Regions from separate parts of the Peribacillus sp. YIM B13482 genome, predicted to be linked through region 1. Evidence: riboswitches for the same ligand, from Rfam matches in the RefSeq annotation. Region 1 holds a riboswitch; each other region holds the start of a gene.
The links. Region 1 has a riboswitch for thiamine pyrophosphate ahead of thiC (phosphomethylpyrimidine synthase ThiC). Riboswitches for the same ligand answer to the same signal wherever they lie in the genome.
Positions count from the first base shown of each region.

Region 2: it holds a riboswitch for thiamine pyrophosphate, as region 1 does, so the genes downstream of both, thiT (energy-coupled thiamine transporter ThiT) here and thiC (phosphomethylpyrimidine synthase ThiC) in region 1, are expected to answer to the same signal.
Region 3: it holds a riboswitch for thiamine pyrophosphate, as region 1 does, so the genes downstream of both, ACFX4L_RS02450 (ABC transporter substrate-binding protein) here and thiC (phosphomethylpyrimidine synthase ThiC) in region 1, are expected to answer to the same signal.

Region 1 covers NZ_JBHZPF010000021.1:51,499-55,767, forward strand. Annotated here, with positions in the region: gene ACFX4L_RS12235 (DUF3231 family protein) at 1-259, shown strand, start outside; gene thiC (phosphomethylpyrimidine synthase ThiC) at 546-2,327, opposite strand; TPP riboswitch at 2,463-2,577, opposite strand; gene ACFX4L_RS12245 (HAD family hydrolase) at 2,693-3,481, opposite strand; gene ACFX4L_RS12250 (histidine phosphatase family protein) at 3,657-4,190, opposite strand.
Region 2 covers NZ_JBHZPF010000024.1:29,725-33,993, reverse strand. Annotated here, with positions in the region: gene ACFX4L_RS13315 (transglycosylase domain-containing protein) at 1-491, opposite strand, end outside; gene ACFX4L_RS13310 (universal stress protein) at 791-1,318, shown strand; gene thiT (energy-coupled thiamine transporter ThiT) at 1,403-1,984, opposite strand; TPP riboswitch at 2,091-2,192, opposite strand; gene ACFX4L_RS13300 (cation diffusion facilitator family transporter) at 2,428-3,315, shown strand; gene ACFX4L_RS13295 (histidine kinase N-terminal domain-containing protein) at 3,550-4,269, shown strand, end outside.
Region 3 covers NZ_JBHZPF010000002.1:184,312-188,580, reverse strand. Annotated here, with positions in the region: gene rarD (EamA family transporter RarD) at 1-309, shown strand, start outside; gene ACFX4L_RS02455 (protein-glutamine gamma-glutamyltransferase) at 400-1,227, opposite strand; TPP riboswitch at 1,496-1,605, shown strand; gene ACFX4L_RS02450 (ABC transporter substrate-binding protein) at 1,740-2,744, shown strand; gene ACFX4L_RS02445 (thiamine-binding protein) at 2,756-3,040, shown strand; gene ACFX4L_RS02440 (ABC transporter permease) at 3,037-3,819, shown strand; gene ACFX4L_RS02435 (ABC transporter ATP-binding protein) at 3,803-4,269, shown strand, end outside.

The DNA of each region.
Region 1 (4,269 bases):
TAAAGCTAATTTAGAGGATATTCCCGTTGGGGCACGTCTTCAAGATCCTGAAATCTCTGCTTCAGTATCAATCGATATTAATGCAGGATTAGTTGCTTGCAGCCAGATCATGGGTCAATGCATCCGCGAAGATATCGCAGTGATGTTCGCACAATTCAATGCAAAAAAAGCAGCATTGGGTGCTCATTTCCTAAGATTAAATAAGGAAAAAGGATGGCTGGTCCCTCCCCCTCTTCATATTAATAAAACAAGTTTGTAATGAAATATCCCCTTAATCATGTTGACTTTATGATTGAATGCCCCACATGATTAAGGGATTAATTCCGATAACGAAAGGACGATTAAGGAATCACTACCATTGCAGACTTTCGATTAAGTAGCACTTTGTACATTGTTGACTATAATCATTTTTTACAAATTCATGATTACAATTCTCCCGAAAAATGTTCAGCTCTCTTTTTAGCTGTTCCAATTGAGTTTCCAACTGTTTCATTTCAACTTTTATCTGGATTACCCGATTCATCGAATTCTCCCTTTCGTCCGAATCATTGATAGATTTCTCCGTCCGTTTTCCTAAATTCATTCGCTTTTTCTTTAAGCCCTTCATCGATTACCGACTCAAAACCCAGGCCCTTTTCTTTTGCCAAATCACGGATGTCCTGGGAGATTCTCATACTGCAGAATTTAGGTCCGCACATTGAACAGAAATGGGCTGTTTTGGCACCTTCAGCCGGAAGAGTTTCGTCGTGATATTCAACCGCCCTTTCAGGGTCGAGAGAAAGATTGAACTGATCTCTCCAACGAAATTCGAATCTAGCCTTCGAAAGGGCATCATCCCGTTTTTGTGCATCCTTATGGCCCTTTGCAAGGTCAGCTGCGTGGGCTGCAATTTTATAAGTAATGACCCCTACTCGAACATCCTCTTTATTCGGAAGTCCCAAATGCTCTTTCGGTGTCACATAACATAACATGGCAGTTCCAAACCATCCAATCATTGCAGCACCAATCGCAGAAGTAATATGATCGTATCCAGGAGCTATATCCGTTGTTAAAGGTCCTAAGGTATAGAATGGAGCTTCTTGACAGACTTCCAGCTGCTTATCCATATTTTCTTTAATCAAATGCATCGGTACGTGACCGGGTCCTTCCACCATGACTTGAACATCGTGCTTCCAAGCAATCTTCGTCAGTTCCCCCAGTGTTTCCAATTCAGCAAATTGCGCCTCATCGTTTGCATCTGCAATGGATCCAGGACGGAGGCCGTCACCTAATGAGAAAGAAACATCATATGCCTTCATGATTTCACAAATCTCTTCAAAGTGAGTATAGAGGAAGCTTTCTTGGTGGTGGGCCAAGCACCATTGTGCCATGATGGACCCCCCTCGTGAAACAATTCCCGTAACTCGCTTTGCTGTTAAAGGGATGTACCGCAAAAGCACACCAGCGTGTATGGTGAAGTAATCGACACCTTGCTCGGCCTGCTCGATTAATGTATCCCGAAAAACTTCCCAATTTAAATCTTCCGCGACTCCATTCACTTTTTCCAATGCTTGATATATTGGAACCGTCCCAACTGGCACTGGTGAATTCCTGATAATCCATTCCCGGGTCGTGTGAATATTCTTTCCGGTGGATAAATCCATTATGTTGTCGGCTCCCCAACGTGTAGCCCAAGTCATTTTCTCCACTTCATCTTCGATCGATGAACTAACAGCTGAGTTTCCTATATTCGCATTTATTTTCACATGAAAATTACGTCCGATGATCATTGGCTCACTTTCAGGATGGTTAATATTTGCCGGAATGATCGCCCTACCGCTAGCTACCTCTTCTCTTACAAACTCAGGGGCAACATTTTCCCTGATTGAAATGAACTCCATTTCTGGGGTGATGATACCTTTACGGGCATAATGAAGCTGGGTTACGTTTTTCCCTTTCATTGCACGCAATGGCTTTCTTTTCAATCCCGGAAAAATTTCAGCTTTGGATTGTGACTCCACTTTTTTATACCCATTATCTTCGGGTTTTATTTCACGTCCTTCATACTCTTCAACGTCTTCACGTTCCAAGACCCAATTGCGTCTAATCGGGGCAAGGCCTTTATGAATATCAATGGGATATTCTGAATCCGTATATGAACCGCTTGTGTCATAAACCCGCAAAGGCGGATTCTCCTCTTCGCCGAATGCACCTGTAGTGGGACTTAGTTTAATTTCACGCATAGGTACTTTAATATCAGGTCTCGATCCCTCAACATACACTTTTTTACTCCCGGCAAAACTGGACATAATTGAAACGTTCATGTCATTTACTGAATTACTCATCATGATTTCATTTCTCCTTTTTAAGTTCATTTAAAAAGGACAAAATCCAATCCATTTCGCACGAAAAAACCGGATCTCATATTTAAGACCCGGCTAACGTTAGTATGACTACAGAAATGACCAAATGAAATGTCATTGTTTAGTAGATTCTAACTTCCCCACGCTGGTATGAACCAGATCAGGTCCTGAGGGTTAAGAAGCATAAGCGCTTCTCTCTCAGCCCAACTGTTATTGGACACCCCTAGTCTGAATAATTTAATTGATTACAGGGTAACTATATATCACCCTTTTCATTCTGTATATAATTTGAAAGTCCTAATACTTTAGGTCACTCTCTCCAAATTCGTTACTTGGAGAAGGATCACCAATTAATTTTCCAGGCTCTCAAGGATTGGGAAAAGCTCCTCTAAATGCTTGATTTCATAGGTTGGAAGCACTTCATTCCGTTCCTTATCATGGCGATTTATCCAAACCGACTTTATACCTACCCGTGATGCTCCAAGGATATCCGTCATTAAATTATCGCCGACCATCAATACTTCATCCTTATCAAGTTCCATGATCTCCAAAGCATGCTCAAAAATGGAGGCATCCGGTTTACCTCGTCCAAAAGCTCCAGAAATGACGATTTGATCGAAATAAGGAACTAGTTCAGGTGTAATTTCAAGTTTAGTATTTTGGAGTTCAGGAGAACCGTTTGTCAACAATAGCATTTTGTACTTCCCTTTTAATTCATCTAACACACGGAATGATTCTTCATAAATAAATGGCTTTTTACGTCTCTCTGCAGGGAAACGTTCTGCCAGTTCGAGCCCAAATGCCGGGTCATCGATCCCTAATGCCTTCAAGCCTCTCGTCCATGCTTCTTTCCGATAATTTGGTGCAATCACGGCCATCTTCCGGAATTCATCATGATCATCCTGAAAATTTCCCCACAGTCCTTCAAATGGGTTGATTCCGATCATTTGTGTAAATTCATAGGTATCGTAAGAAGAATAAAGCTCACGCGCTTCCTTCCGAACCGCTTCTTCAAACTCGTCGACATTTAAATCATATTTCTCCTTAGCCACTTCACATGTGGCCACAAAAGCCTCTTTTACACTTTTCTGATCCCATAGTAATGTATCATCTAAATCAAAAAAAACTGCCTTCACCAAATTGTCCAACCTCTTTCCCTATTATTGAATTCGTAAAAATTACACTATTACAATAATAAACCACAACCAACGGAAAAAGAATAACTAATCGGAAAAGGCCTGCATCTTTCTTAAGCAAAATGTTCAATATACCAGACTTACCTTCTATCGTGGGAAACCCTATATTTTTGACTTATCATCTTTCGAATACATACAGCTTTCCATTACCGGCAATCTTGAATTTTGGACCGGTGAACCCCCGTCGGATCAGCTCTTTCCTCATATAAACCATTAGGGCGGCATGACTCACGATCAGAACATCCCTTTCCCCCTTTGCAAAAACTTCATCCAATACTTTATTGATCCTTCGTTCGGCGATCTTAATTTCCGCCCTTGTCTCCTTGTTGAACTGCGAGCAGCAGCGAATCCAGATGGCCCAAAGGATGAACGGCAGCTTCACCTTCCCTTTGAGAGGGGGAGAAGGTATTTCCCGCAGCTCCTCCATCCGATGAACCGTACCTGGATAAATATGTTCCGCTGTCTTGACAGCTCTCGACATATCACTGCAATAACATTCCTGCCATTCCTCCACGCCAAGTAAAGTCGTTCCATAAATAATATCCGCTGCATCATAGTCCACAAACCATTGCTTCATATCATCCGCCGTCACAGATTTCCCAGTAGGGAATTCATGTGCCACCTTAAAATGCCGTACTAAACCAATTTTCATTTCTTTCTCCTCTTTAGCTTTTGAATTATAAAATTAACTTTCTATTTGATCCACCAACTTATATAATAGGTAATGTAAA
Region 2 (4,269 bases), on a different contig from region 1:
TCTTTTGTATATTTATCTTCAACTTCCTGGGCCAGAAAAAACTCTTCAATCTTCCTCTTCAGTGTTCGATTCGACTCCAGCATCGTAATCTTCACAAGCTGCTGGGTAAGTGTGCTCCCTCCTTCAACAACACTTCCGGCCTTCGCATTTTTAATCAGCGCTCGCAAAATCCCTTGATAATCTATGCCGTGATGTTCATAAAAACGGTGATCCTCAATGGAAACCACCGCTTGTTTCATATGTTCCGGTATTTCATCTATCGAAACACCTTCGGATTTATTTGCCGTGATCGTGCTGGCAAGATTTCCATCCCGATCATAGATTCCTGTTGGTTGCTGAAGAATATTTTGAAGATGGCTTATATCTGCAACCTGTCTGAAATAAAAAAGTGAACCGGCGCCTAAAACCACAATCACCAATATAATAATTAGACCTAATTTCACTAACCCTCTCATTTGTACCCCCATTTTCCAATCTGCGACATGTTTCATTAAAAATATTTTACCCCTTTTATTAAAGAAAACTCGTCGATTGACTAAAAGGCCTAAGCTAAGTCGCCTTTTCTTTAGCACTATACCCGGGTATCGGTTTCCTTGCCGATGATACCCCCTTCACCGAATGAAAAATAAGCCCGCCACTAATTGAAGGACCAGGATTTCATCCTACCATTTTTAATAATGACCGTATCTATCCTTTACCCGTAATTTGCGATCAATATACCGATTAATGGCGTGAAACCCTTAAAAAGTGGGTATAACACTTTAAATACTTATAAAAGGGGAGAGATGGCATGAAAAAAAATTTAAAACATATTGTCGTCGCTTTTGATGGAAATGAAGAAAGTAAACGTGCCGTGGAATATGGAGCAACATTGAAAAAGGCCTTTCCTGAGGCCGAGCTGACCGTAGTTCATGTCCTATTTGATAAGGTTGAGCAGCGTATCATGGGAAACGCCTCGGCGCCGGGGTTTGTACCGGCTGCTGGATTTTATGTGGATCCCGTCCAGACACATCCCGTCGTTGAAGTCGAACAACCAGAAATTCAAATGGTCAATGACACCCCTTCCGCCGTTGAGAGTAGTGTTCAGAACGCAGAAAGTAATACGTTGAGATTGCTAAGTGAATGTCAAGTCAAGGGGAAATTCGAGATATTGGAAGGACATGCGCCAGATAGCGTATGTGAATATGCGGCAAGAACTGCTGCCGACCTCATCGTTGTAGGCAATAGCGCTAAAAGCGGTTTGGAAAAATTCTTTCTTGGCAGTACAAGCAGCTCCATTGCGAAAAACGCACCCTGTTCGGTATTCATTGCAAAATGAGGATTGAGCCGTTTCGCCCTGTAAGACTCAATTTGCTTAATCTCCGAAAAAAGCCGAATTCTTTATAGAATCCGGCTTTTTTTGTTAATAGGCTTTTTTCAGTAATACACTTGAAGCAGCCGAATATAACATCATCACCACAAGGGCCGATAAAATAAAACTGATCAGCATATAAGTCCCATTATAAATGAATGAATAAATCACTACTGGCTGTCCTTTTGGAGCTGCAGAGCCAAAAAACACGATTCCGGATATGAAATGACACAGAAACCTCAGAAAACTGCCCAAAAACATGCCGCCAATCCCATACCACTTCGCTTTGGAACGCTTTTCCTCTTTATAGCTATTTACAAACTTATTCATGAATACACCGGATATCCCGACAACCGTAAAGGCAAGATAATAATCAATGAAGCCTTGAATCGGCGTGCTGATCCATGCTGTACCACTGACGATCTGCAAAAGCCCAAGTAACAATCCGGTTAACATACCACCTTTGATGCCCCACCGATATGCCATCAGAAAAATCGGTACCATGGCTATTGAAATCGAGCCTCCTTGCGGCCAGATTCTTGAAAAAATGAATCCAGAAACCAAATCCAGTAATAAAGCCAGTGAAGCAAAAATGGCAACCTCTGTCATGAATAACGTTTTATTTTTCATCATGTCTCTCCCTTCTCCAAAAATGAAAAGTGTCCATGAGTTCCCTCCCTGCCAGATTTTGCACAAACAAAAAAGCAACACCGGGGCGGTAGTGGATGCCCAGTATTGCTTGTATCCAAAACCACATCCCTACGCAAGTGTTAACTATCAGGTTCATAGGGTCTGAACTCAACCGTTCACTCTCAGCCTTTTGGCTCCCCTTGTGGAAGTATTTAATTTTCGATCCTCGGTTAGAATATACTACTAGTTTCTATAAAAGACAACTTAAAGAAAATGTCATATCATAAAAACTTACCACTCCCATATTTATGGGGGTATCCTTTCTTTTAACCAACTTCAATACACCTGCAATTAACCAGGTTAGATGGCTAAATGCAACAACTTTTCTATAGACTCACTAAGGTTTGTTTTGATATCTTTTAATTTACACCGGGGAGGGATTAGACATGGATAAACATTCGATTTCAGCTGAAAAAGGCGCATACATAAGCATTGCCGCTTACATATTCTTGTCTGCTCTTAAATTGTCATTCGGTTATTTCGGTGATTCTAAAGGGCTTTGGGCAGATGGTTTAAATAATACGACCGACATCATCGCTTCCATAGCCGTATTGATTGGTTTGAAAATTTCGAAGAGACCTCCTGATGATAATCATTCATATGGTCATTTACGGGCGGAAACCATAGCCTCGCTGGTAGCTGCCTTCATCATGATTACCGTGGGCATCCAGGTTGTTTACAGTGCTATAGAATCCTTCTTCCAGCAAGATTCAACAACCGTTCCAAATATGCCGACCGGTTATGTCGCTCTTTTCTCTGCAATCTTCATGTACGGAATCTACCGTTATAACTTAGCGTTAAGTAAAAAGATCAACAGCTCTTCCATCTACGCCGTTGCACAGGATAATCGTTCCGATGCCCTTGTCAGTGTTGGTGCTTTTATAGGAATCATCGGTACTAAGATGGGAATCCCTTGGCTGGATGCGATAGCTGCTGCTGTAGTAGGGATCATCATCTGCAAAACGGCCTGGGATATCTTCCGTGATGCATCCATCTCTTTAACCGATGGTTTCGACGAGCAGCTCCTGCAAAAGATCGGACAAACCATTATACTGACAGAAGGTGTTAAGGACATGAGTGAAATTAAAGCCCGTATGCACGGAAGTGAAATCCTGCTCGAAACTACCGTACATGTTAACCCTCTTTTGACCGTCATCCAAGGTCACGATATTACGGTTAAAATCGAAGAGAATCTTTTGAAGGAATATAACATCCAGCATGTGATCGTTCACATTGAACCATATGCATTTAATAAAAAAGGTAACCGTCATTAACTTTGCGGATACCTTTTTTTATTATTAAATCCTGCAATTCCTTTAATAAAACTGTGTCAAAAAAAGGTATTTATCGATTAATTGCCGAATATTTATCCAATTGACACATGTGTAAAAAACATTAATCTGTTATCATAAAAGCAAAATAATTATTTTAATATTTTGTATTTTATTCAAATAAATTAATTTCTGGGTCGAAAGTAAAATTCATTTTCCTACATTATGGAGGGCAAAATGGTATCTAATCGAGAAATGACCATTCACTTTTTATCTTCTCAAAAAAACAGCATCATTTCCAAATGGAAAGATCAGTTGCTCCATTTATCGGACGGATATATGGGGTATTTTAAAGGGGAAGTGGAAAATATTTTCAATCTGCTAATGGATCAGCTTGGGAAATCGGATACTGACATAGACGATGTACTGAAGGTCGTAGGTGAAAAAATTGCGTGTGATCGAGTTAATAAACAATTGGATATGGAAAATTTCTTTTCCACTGCAACCATCGGCAGATCCACCATCGTTGAGCACGTTTTGAATTCCGAGGCAACGAAAGAAGAAGTATCCGATTTAATTAAGCAAATAAACGTTTACTTCGATAAACTAATTCATTTTGCATTATCCTGTTATACCGAATTGAAAACGATGGAACTTAAAGAACGCTATCAATTCATTAGCCCAAACCATAAAGACCGTTTGACGCTCCTTGGCCAAATGACCTCAAGCTTTGTCCATGAATTCCGAAATCCACTGACTTCCATAATGGGATTCATACAATTGTTACAGGCAGAGCAACCGCAGATAAAATATCTTGATATCATTTCAAAGGAATTGGATCAGCTCAATTACCGGATCACACAATTTCTTAATATTTCCAAAAAAGAAACTTCAGAAGCACAAACTGATCTATTTTCGATTGCTCAGCTAGTGAATGAGGTAATCGAATTTTTATAT
Region 3 (4,269 bases), on a different contig from region 1:
CAATTCTTTACAGCAGGAAGCACAAGCTTGCTGTTGGTGGGCGGTGGGATTGTTACGGCCTTGCCTCTTTTATATTTTGCAAAGGGGGCGGAGAAGATCCCGTTATCGATGCTTGGGATTTTTCAGTATATCGCTCCGACCTTATCCTTACTGATCGGGGTATTCGTCTATCACGAAAGTTTTACAAAAGCGCATCTTTTAGCCTTTTTGTTCATATGGTCAGCCTTGGCTGTTTATACACTATCCATTACGAAATGGGGTCAGGCAAGTGCACGCAGGTTTAAAGGCAAAGGGAACATCGGTGCGTGAATAAGAAAAAATGCTTGGTGGTTCCATCCCCAAGCATTTTTTTTGCCTATATTTAAAGAAACCGGTTTTACGGCAGGAGAATTGCTTGAGTCATGAAAGATAAATCCTCGGACCTATTTCAGAAACAATCAAATCAGATAGGCTGACAAGACCGTGAACGGGCTTTGCACGGGAGATAGTTGGTTGGAATTGTCTATAGTAGGAACTATCCAGGCTAATGATATGCTTTGTCAGGAATGCTGAGATGGCGGCATTCGGCTTTCTATTGCTATTTAGTTCATCGATGATACCCTGTGCATTGGTAATCCCGATCCCGTGGCCATAAAAGAGGTCTTCTCCTAATAATATTGCATTCTCACCTTGCCATTCAGGTGTTTCCTCATCGTGATCAGGGTTTTTGAAGTAAAGGCAATCCCCTGGTAAATAATCCGTTCCTTGATGAACATGAAGAGCCATATTCTTCGGAGGGCGCCAGTCATATAGAAATAGGCTTGAAAAAAGATAGTCGAAATTCCTAGGGCCGATTAAATCCAAAATGGCCTTTAAAAAAGTGACGACTATCGCTGTACCGCATTCGAAAGCGTAAAGCGTTCCATTCAAGAAAATGTCCAGGAGTGCAACATGAGGGGCAATCCCTGGCTGAAGGGTAAAAGTGCCATCCTTTGAAAGGCGCCAATATTGTTTATTGGATGCCGATTCCTCAAGTGTGGAAAATTCTGCATCACTTTTATCCAACGCAAAAGCTGCCTCGATGACTCGGTGCCTCAGTTGTATATCGAAATTAAGGTATCCAAAGCTCCGATATTCAAAAATGTTAGAATCTTCCGCTAGCAATTGGAGAATTTCAAGCGATTTAGCAGATGCTATACCTGGTTGGATGTGACTGACATCTAATAATTTGTGATTAATCTTTATCATGATCATATCCACCTTTTGCTTTTGAAATTAAGGGCTTATAAAACCAGTACACAAAAAATGTCCACAGGTTATGCTCATTATATGAATACCTGCAAGGAAATGACTCTTTGAACGTGTCAGGCACGTAAACGAGAATGATTGGAATGGCATGATGTTTTGCTAGATATCCTTTAACGCAAGGGAAACCTTTCCAATTAATGAGAAGAAGCAAATTAGTATTCCTTTTTCCCCATGAATTGATATAATGGGAGAGAAAAGTTCATATGTGCGAGAAATGTAGGGGGGCCAGTACTGCTGGCTGAGATTGCGTCCTTTAGATGCTGACTCTTTGAACCTGATCTGGATGATGCCAGCGGAGGGAACATATTATTACTGACTTTCTGTTTTGTATGTTAAGCGTCCGAATTCATCTTCGGGCGTTTTTTGTTTTTTTACCGGTATTGGAATGGACCCTGGCGCCTCATTATGGTTTCGGCATATGGATCTTATATGATGTGTAGGAGGATAATAGTTTGAATAAATTCTTACCACTGTTAACTTCGTTGTTCCTTTTGGCTGGATGTGGGGCAGGCGGAACTAATGAAAAAGAAGAATCATCTAAAAAAGAAGGCAATAAAGAATTAAAAAAGGTATCGGTCGTGCTTGATTGGACACCGAATACAAACCATACAGGATTGTATGTAGCCAAGGAAAAAGGGTATTTCAAAGAACAAGGTCTGGATGTGGAAATTATCATGCCAGGCGAAGCTGGAGCTGATAAACTTGTGGCTTCAGGGAAATCTGAATTTGGCGTGAGCTACCAGGAGGGCATTACGCAGGCCCGCGTGCAAGGCGTTCCGATTGTTTCGCTAGCTGCTGTCATCCAGCATAATACCTCTGGATTCGCTTCACCTGCGGCAAAAAACATTAAAACTCCCAAGGATTTTGAAGGGAAAACGTATGGTGGCTGGGGGTCTCCAGTTGAAAAGGCCATTATTGATTCACTTATGAAAAAAGAAAATGCCGATGTAAATAAAGTGGATATAGTGAATACAGGGGACACAGATTTTTTCACTTCGGTTAAAAGGGATATAGATTTCGCCTGGATTTATTATGGGTGGACAGGTATCGAGGCTGAGTTGCGGAATGAAAAGCTTAATATGGTTTACTTAACCGAATACTCTGATAAGCTTGATTACTATACGCCTGTTTTGACAACAAATGAAAAGATGATTAAAGAGGATCCTGAGACTGTTAAAGCATTCGTTCATGCAGCTTCGAAAGGGTACCAGTTTGCAATTAAGAATCCTGATGATGCAGCGGACATATTAATTAAGTCTGCACCTGATCTAGATCCAAAACTAGTGAAGAAAAGCCAGGAGTGGCTTGCAGATAAGTATCAGGATGATGCTCCGCGTTGGGGTGAACAAAAGCTTGAAATCTGGAAGAATTATAGTGATTGGATGAAGGAAAATAAGCTTCTTGAAGGTGATTTCAATCCTGAAAAGGCATTTACCAATGAATTTTTACCAAAATAGGAGGAAATACAATGGCCAATTCATTAATTAGTATACAAATCATTCCTAAAGGGGAAAATGTCATCCCCATGGTCGATGAAGCAATCAAGATCATTGATGAATCAGGTGTCAAGTATGAGGTTCACCCGCTAGAAACAACAATGGAGGGTGAGCTATCCGAGCTTTTTGCCGTGATAGAAAAAATGAATGTAAGAATGATTGAATTAGGCTCGCCGAATGTCATTTCCCAAGTGAAGATACTATATCAGCCAAGCGGGATTACGATGGATACGTTAACGGAGAAATATCGGGCATGATCAAAAGGGGAATTTGGAAGAAGGGGGCTCCCTTCTTTCTTTTATTATGTTTGCTGATAGTATGGGAATCAATGACAGTCTTATTAAAGGTTGAAAAATGGCTGCTTCCCGCTCCATCAGCCATTTTCATTGAAGGAATTGAGTCGTCCCGTAATCTTTTTGGACACCTTATATCAACAACTGAGCTTGCGTTATCGGGTTTTCTTATTGGAAGCTGTATCGGTTTATTGATTGCTGCAATCTTACACCTGTTTCCAGGTGTGAAGGACGCGGTTTATCCTCTGCTCATACTCTCGCAAAATATACCAATCATAGTTTTGGCACCGCTTTTAGTGATCTGGTTTGGCTTTGGCATGCTGCCTAAGTTAATTGTGATTTCACTCGTATGTTTTTTTCCGGTTGCGGTTGCTTCATTGGACGGTTTTCGCCAGACACCTTACGAACTTAAGCATTATTTCAAGATGATGGGAGCGGGGAAAAACCAGTTATTTTGGAAGCTGGAACTTCCCCACTCGATCCCGTTCATTTTCTCAGGCCTAAAAATTTCGGCCACCTATAGTATAATGGGTGCGGTTATTTCGGAATGGCTTGGGGCTAAATCGGGGATTGGTGTTTATATGACGCTCGCTTCCTCCGCGTTTCGGACAGATCGGGTGTTTGTTGCCATTTTCATCATTATGGGAATGAGCCTTCTCTTTTTTGGAATCATCACATTCCTGGAGAAATATTTAGTTTCATGGAAGAGAAAGGAGGGTGAAAGGGATGATGCTGGAAATTAAAGATGTCTCCTTTTCTTTCGATGGTAAACAGAATATTTTAGAGAATATGAATTTCCATGTAGATGATGGGGAATTTGTCACAATCCTAGGACCATCTGGCAGCGGTAAAAGTACGTTGTTCCACTTGATAGGCGGTATTCTGAAGCCGGATCAGGGCATCATTTCGTTGGATGGTAAAAAGATAAATGGCTTTAAGGGCCATATAAGCTATATGCCGCAGCAGCCATCCCTTTTACCTTGGAGAACGGTGTTGGATAATGTTTTGCTTGGAAGTGAGCTTGCTGGGATAAGAGACAAAGAAATGGCAAAAGCCCTTTTGTTGAAAGCTGGATTAGAAGAGTATGTGAAGGCATATCCGCATGAACTATCTGGGGGCATGAAGCAAAGGGCCGCTTTCATTCGAAGCATCTTAAGTCGACAGGACTTGATGTGCCTGGACGAACCCTTTTC